Regions from separate parts of the Paenibacillus sp. cl130 genome, predicted to be linked through region 1. Evidence: riboswitches for the same ligand, from Rfam matches in the RefSeq annotation. Region 1 holds a riboswitch; each other region holds the start of a gene.

What was found. Region 1 has a riboswitch for cyclic di-AMP ahead of BM358_RS25065 (C40 family peptidase). Riboswitches for the same ligand answer to the same signal wherever they lie in the genome.
Region 2: another riboswitch for cyclic di-AMP. It lies ahead of BM358_RS11930 (3D domain-containing protein); the one in region 1 lies ahead of BM358_RS25065 (C40 family peptidase).
Region 3: another riboswitch for cyclic di-AMP. It lies ahead of BM358_RS17915 (TrkH family potassium uptake protein); the one in region 1 lies ahead of BM358_RS25065 (C40 family peptidase).

Annotation. Positions count from the first base shown of each region.
Region 1 covers NZ_FOYG01000014.1:15,519-20,431, forward strand. Annotated here, with positions in the region: gene BM358_RS25050 (hypothetical protein) at 124-417, shown strand; gene BM358_RS25055 (4a-hydroxytetrahydrobiopterin dehydratase) at 535-834, shown strand; gene BM358_RS25060 (GNAT family N-acetyltransferase) at 913-1,419, opposite strand; gene BM358_RS25065 (C40 family peptidase) at 1,723-2,223, opposite strand; cyclic di-AMP (ydaO/yuaA leader) riboswitch at 2,229-2,366, opposite strand; gene BM358_RS25070 (hypothetical protein) at 2,643-3,470, opposite strand; gene BM358_RS25075 (M1 family metallopeptidase) at 3,482-4,913, opposite strand, start outside.
Region 2 covers NZ_FOYG01000003.1:629,170-634,082, forward strand. Annotated here, with positions in the region: gene BM358_RS11925 (polysaccharide deacetylase family protein) at 1-720, shown strand, start outside; gene BM358_RS11930 (3D domain-containing protein) at 919-1,587, opposite strand; cyclic di-AMP (ydaO/yuaA leader) riboswitch at 1,594-1,762, opposite strand; gene BM358_RS11935 (amino acid ABC transporter ATP-binding protein) at 1,997-2,719, opposite strand; gene BM358_RS11940 (ABC transporter substrate-binding protein/permease) at 2,706-4,169, opposite strand; gene BM358_RS11945 (M20 family metallopeptidase) at 4,318-4,913, shown strand, end outside.
Region 3 covers NZ_FOYG01000006.1:255,614-260,526, forward strand. Annotated here, with positions in the region: gene BM358_RS17910 (potassium channel family protein) at 1-525, opposite strand, end outside; gene BM358_RS17915 (TrkH family potassium uptake protein) at 729-2,069, opposite strand; cyclic di-AMP (ydaO/yuaA leader) riboswitch at 2,479-2,631, opposite strand; gene BM358_RS17925 (CPBP family intramembrane glutamic endopeptidase) at 2,893-4,623, shown strand; gene uvrC (excinuclease ABC subunit UvrC) at 4,592-4,913, opposite strand, start outside.

The sequences.
Region 1 (4,913 bases):
AAGCGCGTCATTACAAGACGGATTATAGTATTTATCGACAAAACTCTCTTTTTTGTTAAGTGCGAATTTCCGGTATAATAAGGTGATTATGTATTGAATGGCGGAACCATTGGAGGAAATGGCATGGGAGTAAAGCATGGGCGTGAGTATGAACAAATTTTGAACGATTTGACAGAGGCTGTGGGACGCATCCCAGACAGCTATGAATTTTTTGAGATGGAAGCAGAAGATTGGGACAGGCTGGACCCGGCGGGACGCCAGGAAGTCAATGAAGCTTTGGCAGAAGACTTATTTTATGCACTGGGTACAGAGCCCATAATCACTGTAGGCAGTGGCGTTGTGATCTATGAGCCGGAGCAGCATCGTATCTATGTACTCATTGGAGACGAGGAGCTGACGTCAGTCCCTTTGATTTGAGGTCCGTCTTATGGATTTATCAACGGGGCCGTGGTAATATGTACACCAATATATCGTAGTTTTGGCCGTATTTAAGCGGTCGAAAGGCTTCCGTATAAACGGGGAGGAGTTCGTAACATGCCTTTTACACAAGAAGAGATTGAAGCACATCTGGAGAAACTGGAGGGCTGGGAACTGGAGGAAGGACGTTGGATCGTTCGGAAATATAATTTTTCCAGTTTTATGAAAGGGATTGCATTCGTGGATGAAGTTGCCGCTATATCTGAAGCATTCAATCATCATCCATTTATTACGATTGATTACAAGACCGTGACTCTGCGTTTGACCTCTTGGGACGACGGCGGTATTATGGCCGTGGATATTAAGGAAGCCCAACAATATAATGAAGCTTTTGAAAAAATGCGCAGCAGTCATTGAGCTTGTAATGATCTGTCGTATGATGATAAAAGCGCCTTCGCTATACAACATCGCGGTTGTATGCCGAAGGCGCTTTTATCATAGAACCTGGGTTTGGTGCTCGGGACGATATACCATACAAAAAAACGGTTTTTTGCCATCGGGAGTCTGGCGTTCATAGGTATCTGTAAGCTCAAATCCAGCCGCCTTGTAAGCCCGGATAGCGCGCCCATTCCAAGTGAGTACCTCTAGATCAATTTCATTCTTCGGGTTGCGTCGTTGGGCTTCCTCTGCAATGGCACGGACAAAATCAGCGCCTTTGCCATGTCCGCATCTTTCAGGATGCATTCCAAGACCTAGCCGGGTCACACCGATCATAGGAAAATATTGAGCAAATCCCGTCAGCTTATTCTCTTCATCCAGTACGGCAACATATTGCTCTTGACGAAGCGTGGGACTTCCAAATTCGACTTCAAGCGCCTTCATTTGTTCCCAGGGGAGCCAACCGTATATATTATAAGGTGGGTCATAGCGCCACTCACAGATTGCAGCCGCTTGATGCTCGTCCATCGGTACGATCCGATAGTTGGATATTGAGGCCGGCATGTGTTCCATCCTCCTTTTACAGGTACTTCAATCATTAACAACAGATTGTAGACAAGTTGCAGGGGAATGGCAAGCGTGTTTATTTCATACTCAAGTCGGGTATACATTCAATAAGAAGGAATTACTGCTCATATGCTCCCCCAGCGCTGACGGTAAAACCGACGATGTTCGCTAAAATTGAAACCTTTTGAGGCTTCAGTTCGTCAGTAATGATAATAATTGCTGATGTTGTGGACATAAAAAACCGCAATTCGATTCCGGCCAGAATCAAATTGCGGCTAGGGTTAGCTTGCTGTGCGTTAGTTATTCTACGTTGTCGTCATCAGGAATTTCTGAAGCTACAGAATGGTAAGCGTCTGTGCTCATAATTCTTTTTGCACCGACATAGCGGTTAGCGTAATAATTTTCGTTCAGTGAGCTAACTACTACACCACGTGAAGTCGAGGAGTGGGCAAATTTCCCTTCACCTACGAAGATACCTACATGGGAAATGCCTCTTCCTGTGGTGTTGAAGAACACCAGGTCTCCAGGTCTCATTTCATCGCGGGATACAGAAGATCCCATTTTGAATTGTGATCCGGATTGATGCGGAAGTTTAATTCCCAGTTTGTTGAATACATACATTGTGAAGCCGGAGCAATCGAATCCCTCGAGTGTAGTGCCTCCGCTTCTGTAGCTCGTTCCTTTGGCATCTTGAATGACCTGGTCCATCTTAGAGTCTGCATATGCACTGCCGCCACCGAATGTAAAAGATGTAAAGGCAATGGCAAGACCCATAGCTGCGATCGTTAGCTTCTTCTTCAAAAAAAATATACCCCTTCCAATGCCTGCGAGGTTAGCTTAAGGATTCGGTAGAAGGTTCCCCTATGACCACTCTGTTGCGAGATCAATTCACCCAAACTGGTTCCCCCGCTTCCTAGGTGCCAGGAATTAGGCTTAACTTAAGATGTGCACCTTGGAGAGCAGTATTCACAATAACGTTATTTTTGAGATAAAGGTTACAATAAAGATTACAAAGTTGTTACTATCAGTTCACTGCGATTATTGTAACAAAGACGGCTGGCTTTGGCAAATGTTTCATTGCAAAAAGTTACAAAAAAAATCTGCTCCTAATGTCCAAGGAACAGATGTTGTTAACAGTATTCAGTTATGTGTCGTTTGCGCGGATATGAATCAAGATTTTTCGACAGACGGAAATGAAGTAAAAAACATAAAGGCAGGGCTTAACTTCTACTGGAGATATCGGTATGCCATAGTCTGTACTGCGAACTGATATGCCACAGCCTGACCAGACTAGTAACAAAATGATACGATTGCTGGAGAATGAGCGCCAGCATGCCAGTCCAAATCATCGCCACGGTGCCAAATAGACCGAAGACCAGCAGCACACAAGCACCAAGCAAAAGAGATATACCGACAGCTGGAAGGAGCTGGCGAAAGAAGGCGAGCAGGGACGATAGTATGGCGTGACCACCGACAGTCCCCAGTTGCATATACAGGATGCACTGCCGAATGAACCATCCGTATGCCATCCATCCCATGACATAGGGCAACAAATGCAGCAGATAAGAGGAAGATTGAAGTGCTCCTGCTACAATAGGGTAGAGTCTCGGTACTACCCAAATGGCGGGAAGCAGCAGCAGTCCCAACTCGATGATGTAATACAACAGCGACGACATGCCATGGCGTTTCATACCCTTGAAAAAGGACAGGCTTTGCGGTTCAGTCGCATCGGTATGCAGGCTTTGATATATTCCGGCTCTAATGAAGGGAGTGATCAGTATGCGTAGTACAGTCGCCCCTAGTAGTATCCACAAATACACATGTACTTCCCGGCTGTCCATCAGAGCAATCTGGCTCTCCATCCAAAACAAGGTCTGTCCCAGCTCGTTTTGACCCTGATCAGGATAACGGAGCAGTAGCGGGATAACGGCAGACTGCACCAGCCGATAGAGAAACACCCCCCACAGTAGTCGATACAGAAATAAAATGATAACGATATAGAATCGTATGCGCACCAGCGCCCAGCCCTCTTTTATAACAGTCCGCATCTATAGACACCTCACCATGACAGACTTCCAAGCAGTGTTTCTAACAGCTTGGTTACACTTACATTCCAACGGGTTTGTTGCTTTTCGTCCAATTCGGCTTTTAGGCTATTGTTAATGTGCTTGTTCTCCAGTGCAATGGTATATAGAGGATCAAGGGTTACATAGGAAACGGGAGAAGTACTTTTGATCCGAAAAGTTGTGCTTTTGCCTGCGCCGTCCCAAGCCTTGAATATCGTGGTACCATCCTTGAAGGTAAATTGGACAGGGATCTTGGGATAATCCGCCCCTTTTTTGCTGACCGTCACGACTGCTTCATATCCATTCTCCAGCTTGTGGTTCGTGATATGATCCACCGAAAAGTCCGCCATCTGGCCGTCATATACATACTGTTCAAAATAGTGGCTCCATGAGCGTCCGGTGGCTCTCTCCACGATACGTTGAAAATCCTGGGAGGATGGATGCTTGAATCGGTACGTCTGGACGTAGGTCCGCATAATCCGATCCATTTTTTTCATACCCACCTGACGTTCAATGCCCCGTAGTACCAGCTTGCCTCGAGAGTAGGCGTTTTGCGCGTACTCAGCAGCCGAGCCGTACTTCCATGACTCGCGGTTTAGCGGCTGTGGGGAGGCTATCTGTCCCGATTGTAATGGCAAGTTGGGGGTAAGCCCATATTCTTGCTCCATAAGCCGCTCCTCTGCATAGGAGGTGAAGCCTTCATCCAGCCACGGCTCCTCAAATTCGTTATTGGCTACCATTCCGTAGAAATATTGATGTCCAATCTCATGAACTAATGTTCGTTCCAGACTATAGCCAGGATTTAGATTACCCGCAGCAGCGGCTGTGATGAGTGTCGGATACTCCATACCGCCGGCTCCATTGCCTGATTTGGGTGGAACCACGATGGATAGGGTGGAATATGGATAAGGCCCGTACCATTTGCTGTAGTACGAAAGAGCGGCCTTCGCTGCGCTCATATAGCGCCCTTTGAGCTCCTTGTGCGACGGGTCAAGGTAGAGCTTGATTTTGACACCAGGGACTTCAGCAGAAGAAAAGGGTTCTTCTACGGTTACAAAGTTGGGTGAAGCGGACCAGGCAAAATCGTGTACATCATCGGCATAAAATTGATATATTTTTTGGCCGTTCTGTCGGACGGCACCACGGGTGGGAAATCCGGTCGCTGCTACGATATGAGTTTCAGGCACCCGAATCCGTACGCTGTAAATTCCAAAATCGGCATAAAACTCGGAGTTACCATGATACTGGTGGAGGTTCCAGCCCTCCTCGGCGCGTCCACGTTGTCCTGCAGTCTCGTAGACGCTGAGCTTCGGGAACCACTGTCCTGCCATTACAAAATCATCTGTCGCACCCATACGAGCGAAGATGGCGGGCAGTTTTACCTCAAACTTCATATATAATGTGATTTCTTCGCCACCTCGTACC
Region 2 (4,913 bases), on a different contig from region 1:
GGAACGCCCCATCCCAAGGAAGCAACTGTTGCTTCTTCTGTACAACAGAGCATAGATCGAGCAACTCCTACATTAGCAATGCTGCGAAAAAAACATGCGGACATTTTTAAAATGTGCGGCCCACACACCCGCCAAATTGCCCTAACCTTTGATGATGTGCCCGATTCTAGGTATACGCCGCAGGTTTTGGACGTATTACACGCCAACGGCATCAAAGCTACATTTTTCATCGTCGGTCACCGTGCGGAAAAGCATCCTGGGATCATACGCCGTATTATCCGTGAAGGCCATGCTATAGGAAACCATTCCTATACTCATCCGGATTTTAGGAAGGCCACACCAGAACGCTTTCGCAACCAGATTACAAAAACAGAACGTATTTTACAAGCCAGCGCAGGTTTTCGCCCCAAGTTGATTCGTCCACCCTACGGTGAAATCACGGAGCCTCAAATCCAGTGGGCACGTCGTCATGGCTACATGATTGTCAATTGGAATGTAGACTCTCTCGACTGGAAGGGACTAAGTAAAACACAAATTCAGCGCAATGTGATCCCAGCTACTGGGCCTGGCTCTATTATTTTAATGCACGCAGGTGGAGGTCAAAGTTCCAACTTGCAAGGCACTGTTCAAGCTCTGCCGGGTCTAATTCACTCTCTAAAAGCTAAGGGCTACAAATTTGTCACAGTCCCCCGGCTACTCCACACATCGGAACAGAAATAACCATATGTTTAGGATTGAGCTACAAGCTAAAGCAACGTAAAAAGGCTGTCTTACCAGCAGAATTTTTCTGCTCGTCAAGACAGCCTTTTTTATGGATAGGACCTGATAAGAGTCTGACCTAGTTATATGCGGTAGGATACAGGCATTAAGTTTACATAATATATATTATGTTTAATTAAACCGTATATAGGTATAATGCTATTTATCAATAACGTACAACTTCACATTTTGAAATCCAAAGTCGTTCACAAATGATTTGTTGCCAGGAATAAAGATATCAATCCGTTTTCCTGTAATGGCGCTGCCCTGATCGCGAGCGACAGCTACAAAAGAATGATCCGGCAAACCTGGGTGGGAATAGCCTGTAACCAGCACTTTCGTGCCCATCGGAATGACGTTCGGGTCTACCGCAATTGTACCTAGTTTAAGCGGATTACCGTAGTAGTCCACTGCTCCCCATTTACCATTCTCATCGGCTGCGGCAGAATACGCAGAAGCCTTAACGTCAACTATTTTGCTATAGTTGAATGTTTTGCCCCACGCTTCAATCGTTGGCCCCTCATTCGCTGGTGCTTTCTCCGTAAGAAGCTGCGGCTTCGAATCCGAAGCTGCCTTCACACTTTTTTCACCAGGTACCTTAATTTGCAGACCTGCATATATATTGTTGGAGGCAATGTTTGGGTTTGCCTGCGTTAGCTCTTCTACCGATACTCCATAACGTTGAGCAAGCAAAAAGAAGGTATCGCCCTCTTTGGCAGTGTGAAGCGAAGCAGCATCGGCTATTCCAGCTGTCTGTGCCAGCCCTGCAATAGCTGCGGCAAGTACCGCAAATTTCATCGTTTTACCAATATGTTTTAGATGTTTCAAAGATATGTACCTCCTCTGTTATGCCTGCGAAGTTAGCTGTCGGATTCGGACTCAGGAGAAGCCCTATGCTTATGCAATTCACCCCTAGGCATATTCCATATCGTCTTATGACGTTTCGGAAAGACTGCCGTTGTTACGTCCCCCGCACTTCCCATAGTTTGGGCCCAGCATTCAGCGTTTGTCATAATCGCATGCTGTCCCGGTAAGTTTTGGCTTACTGCATAATATCACAATTTTGTAACCTTATCTGCATGAAAATGTTGGGAACCTTGAACATCATACTATACTCGTTACAATTTTGTCACCAAGAAATCGATATTTGTTACGAAAATATGGTGAAATGGTGACAAAAAAAGAAAAAGCCCTCCGTCAAACGGAGGGCTTTTTTATAGCTCATATCAGCACTTTCTTACAATACTTTGGCAAGAAAATCACGGGTGCGATCATGGCTTGGAGTACCAAATACCTGCTCTGGTGTACCTTGTTCCACAATTTGACCGTTATCCATAAAGATGATTCGATCGCCTACCTCGCGGGCAAAGCCCATTTCATGCGTCACGATTACCATGGTCATGCCGCCTTCGGCGAGCTTCTTCATTACATCCAGAACCTCTCCAACCATTTCAGGGTCCAATGCAGAAGTCGGCTCATCGAACAGCATTACGTGCGGCTGCATGGCCAAAGCACGCGCAATCGCAATACGTTGCTTCTGACCACCGGATAGCTGGTTCGGATAGGTATTCTTCTTATCCTCAAGCCCTACGGTACGCAGGAGTTCTAGCGCAATTTTTTCCGCTTCCTTCCCTGACTGTCTTCTAACCTGCGTTGGTGCAAGCGTCAGGTTCTGCAACACTGTTTTATGCGGGAACAGATTAAAATGCTGGAACACCATCCCCATCTTCTCCCGGGTTACATTAATATTATGACCACGAGCTGTAATCGGCTCGCCCTCAAACAAAATCTCCCCGTCCGTAGGCTGTTCTAGCAGATTCATACAACGCAAAAACGTACTCTTCCCCGAACCGCTGGGACCGATGATGACGACGACTTCACCTTTGGCGATATCTATATCAATGCCTTTTAAAATCTCATTCTTGCCGAACGATTTACGCAGTTGTTTAACGGTGATCACTGGCTCTCAACTTCCTTTCCCATAAACCCAGCAGCTTAGACAAGCTGAATGTCATTACAAAATAAATAGCGGCTGCGATTACGAACGGACTTAATCCTTCGTAGGTAATGTTCTTAATGACCTGGGCCTGATACATAATATCCACCATCCCAATGGTCGAAATAATGGATGATTCTTTAATGATCGTAATAAACTCATTACCGATAGCAGGCAAAATAGATTTAAACGCTTGCGGCAAAATGACATGACGCATAGCTTTGCCTCGTCCCATACCCAATGAACGGGCAGCCTCCATCTGTCCACGGTCTACTGCCTGGATACCTGCACGGAAAATTTCAGCCAGATATGCCGAGCTATTCAGAGACAATGTGATTATACCAGACTGGAGTGGAGTAAAATTGACACCCAGCGTCAAAGCAACCCCGTAGTGAATAATCATGAGTTGCACCAGCATAGGTGTGCCACGCAGTATCTCTACATAAGTGGTACCTAACCACTCAATGATGCGTACTCCACTCATACGTAGCAAGGATATGATCAGACCAATGATGAATCCGAACAGTACTCCGAGCGCAGACAGCAACAAGGTGTAGCCGATACCCGTAGCGTATAAACTGCGGTATTTCCAAAAAATATCTACAATGTTATTAGAAGAAACCTGACGATCCGCAGAAAGTGCACTCGCTTCCGTGGAAAACTTCTCAATCGACCCGTCTGCTTTCAGGCGAGCCAACGTTTTATTTACAGAAGCAAGCAATTCTGCATTCCCTTTACGGATACCTACAGCTGTTTCTGCTCCCGCATCCTCAGGCACAGCCTTGGCAAGGGTTACGGTACCGTCTAACGTGTATCCTTTAGCAACCGTATCTTCGATCACGACAGCGTTCACACGCTGGGTCCGCAGCTGGAGTACCAGGTCAGATATTTTATCCAGTGAAGTTACAGAGGCATTGGGCACTTTTTGAGCAATCTCTTCCTGAATACTTCCCTTTTGTGCTCCGATCTTCTCGCCTTTCAAAGCATCCATCGTCGGATATTTGTCTTTATCCTCTGGGCGTACCATGATGACTTGCTTGGAGCGATAGTATACATCCGAAAAATCAATACTCTTTCTGCGTTCATCCGTTGGTGTCATACCGGACAGTACCAAGTCTACACGACCACTTTGCAGAGCAGGCAGCAAAGAGTCAAAACTCATGTCTTCAGGGACCATCTCCGCATCCAAATCTTTGGCGATTTCCTTGGCGATATCCACATCGAACCCAACAATGGTATCCTTACCGTTAATGACTTTATGAAACTCATACGGCGGAAAGTCGGCACTCATGCCCACTACAAGTTTTTTCTGTGGCTTTGCTTCCGTTCCGTATGCATTGAGCATGGGAAGACCAGTCAACAGCAAGATAACCGCCGTCAAAACCAGGGCGGTAAAACGATATGCCTTTTTCAATCTTTTTTTCTCTCCTTAAATTCTTTATAATAAATAAGATTGTGTCATTATAAATGAATATGCATGATTATGCAATGAATGTTATAGTACAATTTCAGCATACCTAACGCAGTACCTACATTACAGCTTATATAAAGGAGTTTTCAGCATGGATTTTAAACAGACCATTCAACAGACCATCGAGCAGCATGCCCCACGGTTTAAGGACATTTCGTTATTTATTGGCGCAAATCCTGAACTTGGAAACGAGGAATTTCTGGCCGCTGCCCGTTTAAAAGAAGAACTGGTTTTTCACGGATTTGAGGTCCAGGCACCTGTATTGGGCATAGAAACAGCCTTTATTGCAACTTACAAAGCTGCAAAACCCGGGCCGGTTGTCGCTTTTCTGGCAGAATATGACGCTCTGAAAGGTCTAGGACACGCCTGTGGGCACCATTTGATATGTATGATGAGTACTGGTGCTGCCGTCGGCCTCAAGTCGATCATCGACGAAACTGGTGGAGAAGTACGGGTATATGGCACACCTGCCGAAGAAACACGCGGTGCAAAGGTCCCTATGGCCGCTGCCGGATTGTTTGATGATTGCGACATAGCACTTATGACGCATCCTTATGACCGTTACGAAAAATCAGGCAAATCACTGGCGATTGATGCTGTACAATTCGAATTTTTTGGTCAATCTGCTCACGCGGCTGCCAGCCCGCACGAAGGCATTAACGCGCTGGACGCTGTGATTCAAACGTT
Region 3 (4,913 bases), on a different contig from region 1:
ACAACCAAAGCGAGTACGGGCATTTAGCTCTGCTAGCGTTTTTCCATTCAGACATGCAGGTACATTGAGTTCCACAATACTGTATTCTTTGGACAACTCCAAATAATCGAGCAAATTAGGCGTGACTAGCTGATGAGCCACCCGGATACCCATATCCCGTTCTGGATAAATGATCCGGTCCACACCGAGCTTCTCTAACGCACGCCCGTGCAGCACAGATATGGCTTTGGCTACGACTTTTTTCACACCCAGCTCCTTCAGCAAAATGGCGGTCAGGATGCTTACCTGAATGTCATCACCAATAGCAACAATGCCGCAATCGAAATTACGGATGCCCAGTGATCGCAACGAGTCTTCATCGGTAGCGTCCGCAACGACAGTATGTGTCAACATCTCACTCATACTGTCCACCACATCCTCATTCCGGTCAATGCCTAGCACCTCGCACCCCATATCCACCAATTGCAAAGCCAGGCTTGAGCCAAACCGCCCCAAGCCAATAACTACAAACTGCTGCGTTTTCATATCTACTCGAAAACTCCCTTATCTGAATCAATTTCATAAATGAGGATTTTGCAAAAATCCCATAAGCGACTTCCAATGAAGAAGATATAGATCGAAATGGTTTAGTTCGTCTATATCTTGACTTCGGAGCGACTGGTATCGAATTTTGCAAAATCCTGAAATGATTAAACCCACGAAATGTATACTACATATCATGAAATGATTCATCCTATAATCATTTTGCCTTCCGGATGACGATATAATTCTTTACCCTTTTTCGGCCCCAGTGCATAAGCTAGCGTGAGTGGCCCCAGTCTACCTGCAAACATCGTCAGGGTAATCACCAGCTTACCTATGACTGTCAAATCAGGTGTAAGCCCCATCGACAGCCCCACCGTACCAAACGCAGACACCGTCTCAAACAAGATCATCAGAAAATGATGATCTTCGGTTGCCGACAAAATCATGGTCACCCCGATCACGAACAGCAACCCCAGCAGTGTAATGGTCAAAGCCTTGTAAATTCGTCCCTGCGCAAGTCGGTACTTGAACAGTACAATATCTTCACGCCCCCGTAGCATCGAAATCACGGCTCCAATGAGCAGCGCGAATGTTGTGGTCTTAATCCCGCCTCCAGTAGAGCCAGGAGAAGCCCCGATAAACATGAGTATGATGATAAAAAACTGCGTAGCCTGCCGCAAGCCTGCAATGTCCAGTGTATTGGCACCTGCGGTACGAGGGGTTACGGACTGGAATAAAGATCCCAGCAGTTTCCCCCCCCAATCAAGCGAGCCAAGAGTCTTTGGATTCGTAAACTCAAATACAAAAATCACGAGCGTGCCGACTACAATCATAGCGCCCGTCATGCTGAGTACCACCTTAGTATGCAAGGACAGTCTCTTGCGCTTGCGATATTCTGCCAGATCCGACATCACTACAAAACCAATGCCGCCTGAAATAATCAGGAACATAGCTGTAAAATTAACAATCGGATCATATACATAACCTGTCAGGCTGCGAAAGTGCCCGAATAAGTCAAAACCAGCATTGTTAAACATGGAGATGGCATGCCAAATCCCAAAATAAATCGCCCTGCCTACAGGCATATCAAACGACCAGCGAATCGCAAATATTGCAGCACATACGCCCTCAATGACCAGCGAGTACAGCAGCACCTTACGAATCAATCCGACAATTCCTTCGACAGAGGTCTGATTCATCGCTTCCTGTAAAATGAGGCGCTCCCGTAAGGAAATCCGACGTTTGAACACCAGCGCGATCAAGGTAGCCATAGTCATAAAGCCCAGGCCGCCGATCTGAATGAGCGCAGCGATAACAACTTGACCAAAGGTTGTAAAAAAGGTCCCCGTATCCTTTACGACAAGCCCTGTAACACAGGTCGCGGAAGCGGCAGTAAACAAAGCGTCTATAAACGCAAGTGGCTTTCCTGTTGTATTGGAGATCGGCAGCATTAACAATAAACTACCTATTAGAATGATAATGGCAAAGCCCGCAACGAATATCTGCGGTGGAGAAAGCCGGAGCCAGCTTGCATTGGGATTCATCTATTCATCACTTCTCTCCTAATCCTTAAAACTATAAAAACAGTGATTTAATACGGTGTAAGCCCGCTACGCGTTCCATTTGATCTTCCGATCGTCGTTGCCCCTAATTTTTTTGATTTTTCCAAACCTTTAGTAACTATAATTAGCATTCCCTGAATACAGGAAGAATGCATGTCAAGCACTACTCTGCCCCCTGTGCTATTGGCGGGCAGCAGCGAAGGAAGCAGAATTGTTCTGAAGAAGCGAAGCGTTTGCCTTTATCTCCGGATTTTAACCATTAAAGGGGTTATACAATCAAAAAATCCGGGGATAACAGCAATCGGAAGAATAATCTGCACCCGCAGCGGTCTAACCAATCCAAACACTTTTATACACACAAAAATAGACACCGGAAAACCGAGTGCCTGACTTGGTTCCTGCTCATAGCCTACGAGGTTAGCTGACGGATTCGGGCAGCACAGTATGCCCTATTTACACATCCAATCCAGCAGGATCGGCTGTAAAATTCACCCCAGTAACATGGTTCCCCCGTTTTCTCATAGAAATTCGGCTCAACTGTATATCATTACCTATGTATTTTATAGGCATTGCCTCAAGATTATAATCCTTCTATATCCAGATCACAAAACCGATTTCGCCGAAAAAACGTGAAATTGGCTTTATTTTGCGAATGGGCATCGTTTAATCGCAGCTTATCTTATTTTATTGGAACTTTAAAGTGCTTTCACTCTATTTTCATGAATATCGCTGGTCTGTTGGCGGGAACCTGTGCAGTATGATATCTTTAATGGATGTTCTTATTTACAGATTAAGGAGGAAACTCATGAATCCTATCGGGAAACCGGTCGTGCTCACGGCCAACTTCAAAAAATTAGGCTTGCTGGGCGGGATTGGCCTGATTTGCTTTTTTATCTTTCAATTGCTTATTCCCTCGCTTAGCAATCCGAGTCCAGAATCAGTAATGAACGCAAAGGTCATCAGCAAACAAGAAGCGGTCATACACGCATTGGACTTTGCCCGCTCCGAGTTGGGCTATACTGAATCACAGCCAGGGGAGCCTGTCGTGACCTATCAGGCCGAAACAGATTTGTACGGTTATTTATCTAGAGAAAAACTGCTTCAACAGTACGACCGTACATGGAAGAAAAATTACCCTTACGAAACCTTTCGGGTTGATCTGCCTGAATCCTCAGCGAAAAGCAAACTGCAAATTCATGTGGATTTATCCACTGGGAAGGTCGTTAGCTTTAAACGGATCACCTCCAGTACCAATTACACACAGGCTGATATTTCTACGGATGAAGAAGCACGTAACAGGCTTATACGTGTAGCTGAGGACGGCATGACGCTTGAAGCCAAGGAGCAGGCGGCCGCAGTATGGGTTAAGCGCTTTGGTTTTAAGCCGTCGGACTTGAAGCTCGCCACCACTGAAAAAGAAGGTGGATTAAAGTATACCGTAGACGATAAAAAAATCGGCGCCTCGGTACTTACATTGGCTTTTACTTTCGAAGACGGTGATGTTCGCTCCTTCTCTCAAAGCTTTTCGGCCCCGTCGTCCTATACCGATTATATCGAAAAGCAAACATTTTGGGCGAATTGGATGACCTATGCGGGTTATGCCCTATTTAGCTTTGTGCTGGGTGTTCTTGCCATTGTGTATGCGTCACTCACCCGACGACATACTTCATTTGTACGCGGCATTGTTCTGTCCGTTATATACTTTATTGCAAGTATAGCTGGGACAATGAACATGCTGCCTTTATTGCAAGCAGAAGCAGGCGGTAAGGGCATGCTTATATTTCTTATGGTGTTCCAGATTGGTGTTACCTTCTTCATGGCAGTAGCGCTCTACTTCTCCTTGGTCGGCGGTGACGGACTTATGCGTCAGGTTGGACTGAATGCATGGCCGCGTGCGAAAGAGCCGGGCTACGGGCTGTATGTGCTTCGCAGTATGTATGTTGGCTACTTGTGGGCCTTTATTTTACTCGGGGTACAATCCATCTTATTCTTTATACTGGAGCGCACATTTAATACATTCTCCACAACAGATGCCACGCAATCCCCTTACAATATGGCTTATCCATGGTTACTGCCGATTATGGCCTGGATGGCAGGTATTGGAGAAGAGACTGTCTACCGTCTGTTTGGTATTCCGATGGTCAAAAAAATAGTGAAAAACACTTTTGTTGCTTGTCTGATCACCACGCTGATTTGGGCACTGGGACATACACTTTATCCGATCTATCCGGTGATTTCCAGACCTATTGAGCTGACTTTTCTTGGTTTGCTGTTCAGTTTTGTGTTCCTGCGTTACGGTTTTATTGCCGCCATGTTCAGCCACGTTATTTTTGACAGCATTCTAATGGGGCTTAGTGTAATGAGTCTGGGAGACACTGTGAATGTGATCGCTGGTCTATTCTGGATCTTACTTCCAGCCATTGTGGGTTACATCATTTATTGGTTTAGTCCTAAAAAGCCAAATCGAATTATGTTTGAACCTATTAAAAAAGAGGAGCCGTATTCTACGACTCCTCCTCCCGAAGGGCAGCTATAATCTGACGCGCAAGCTTATCCCCAATAGAGAGAGGCCGGAATTCTTCGATGCTGGCCTCTCTTATTTTTTTGAGTGATCCAAAATGCTTGAGCAGTAACTTACGCCGTTTCTCGCCGATGCCTGGAATAGAGTCCAACCGAGAAGTCACCATAGATTTGCCGCGTTGCTCGCGGTGGAACGTGATGGCAAAACGGTGAACCTCGTCCTGAATCCGTTGCAGCAGATAAAATTCTTCGCTATTGCGTGCAAGTGTCACGGCCTCAGAGGACTCTCCCACTAATAGTTGGGAA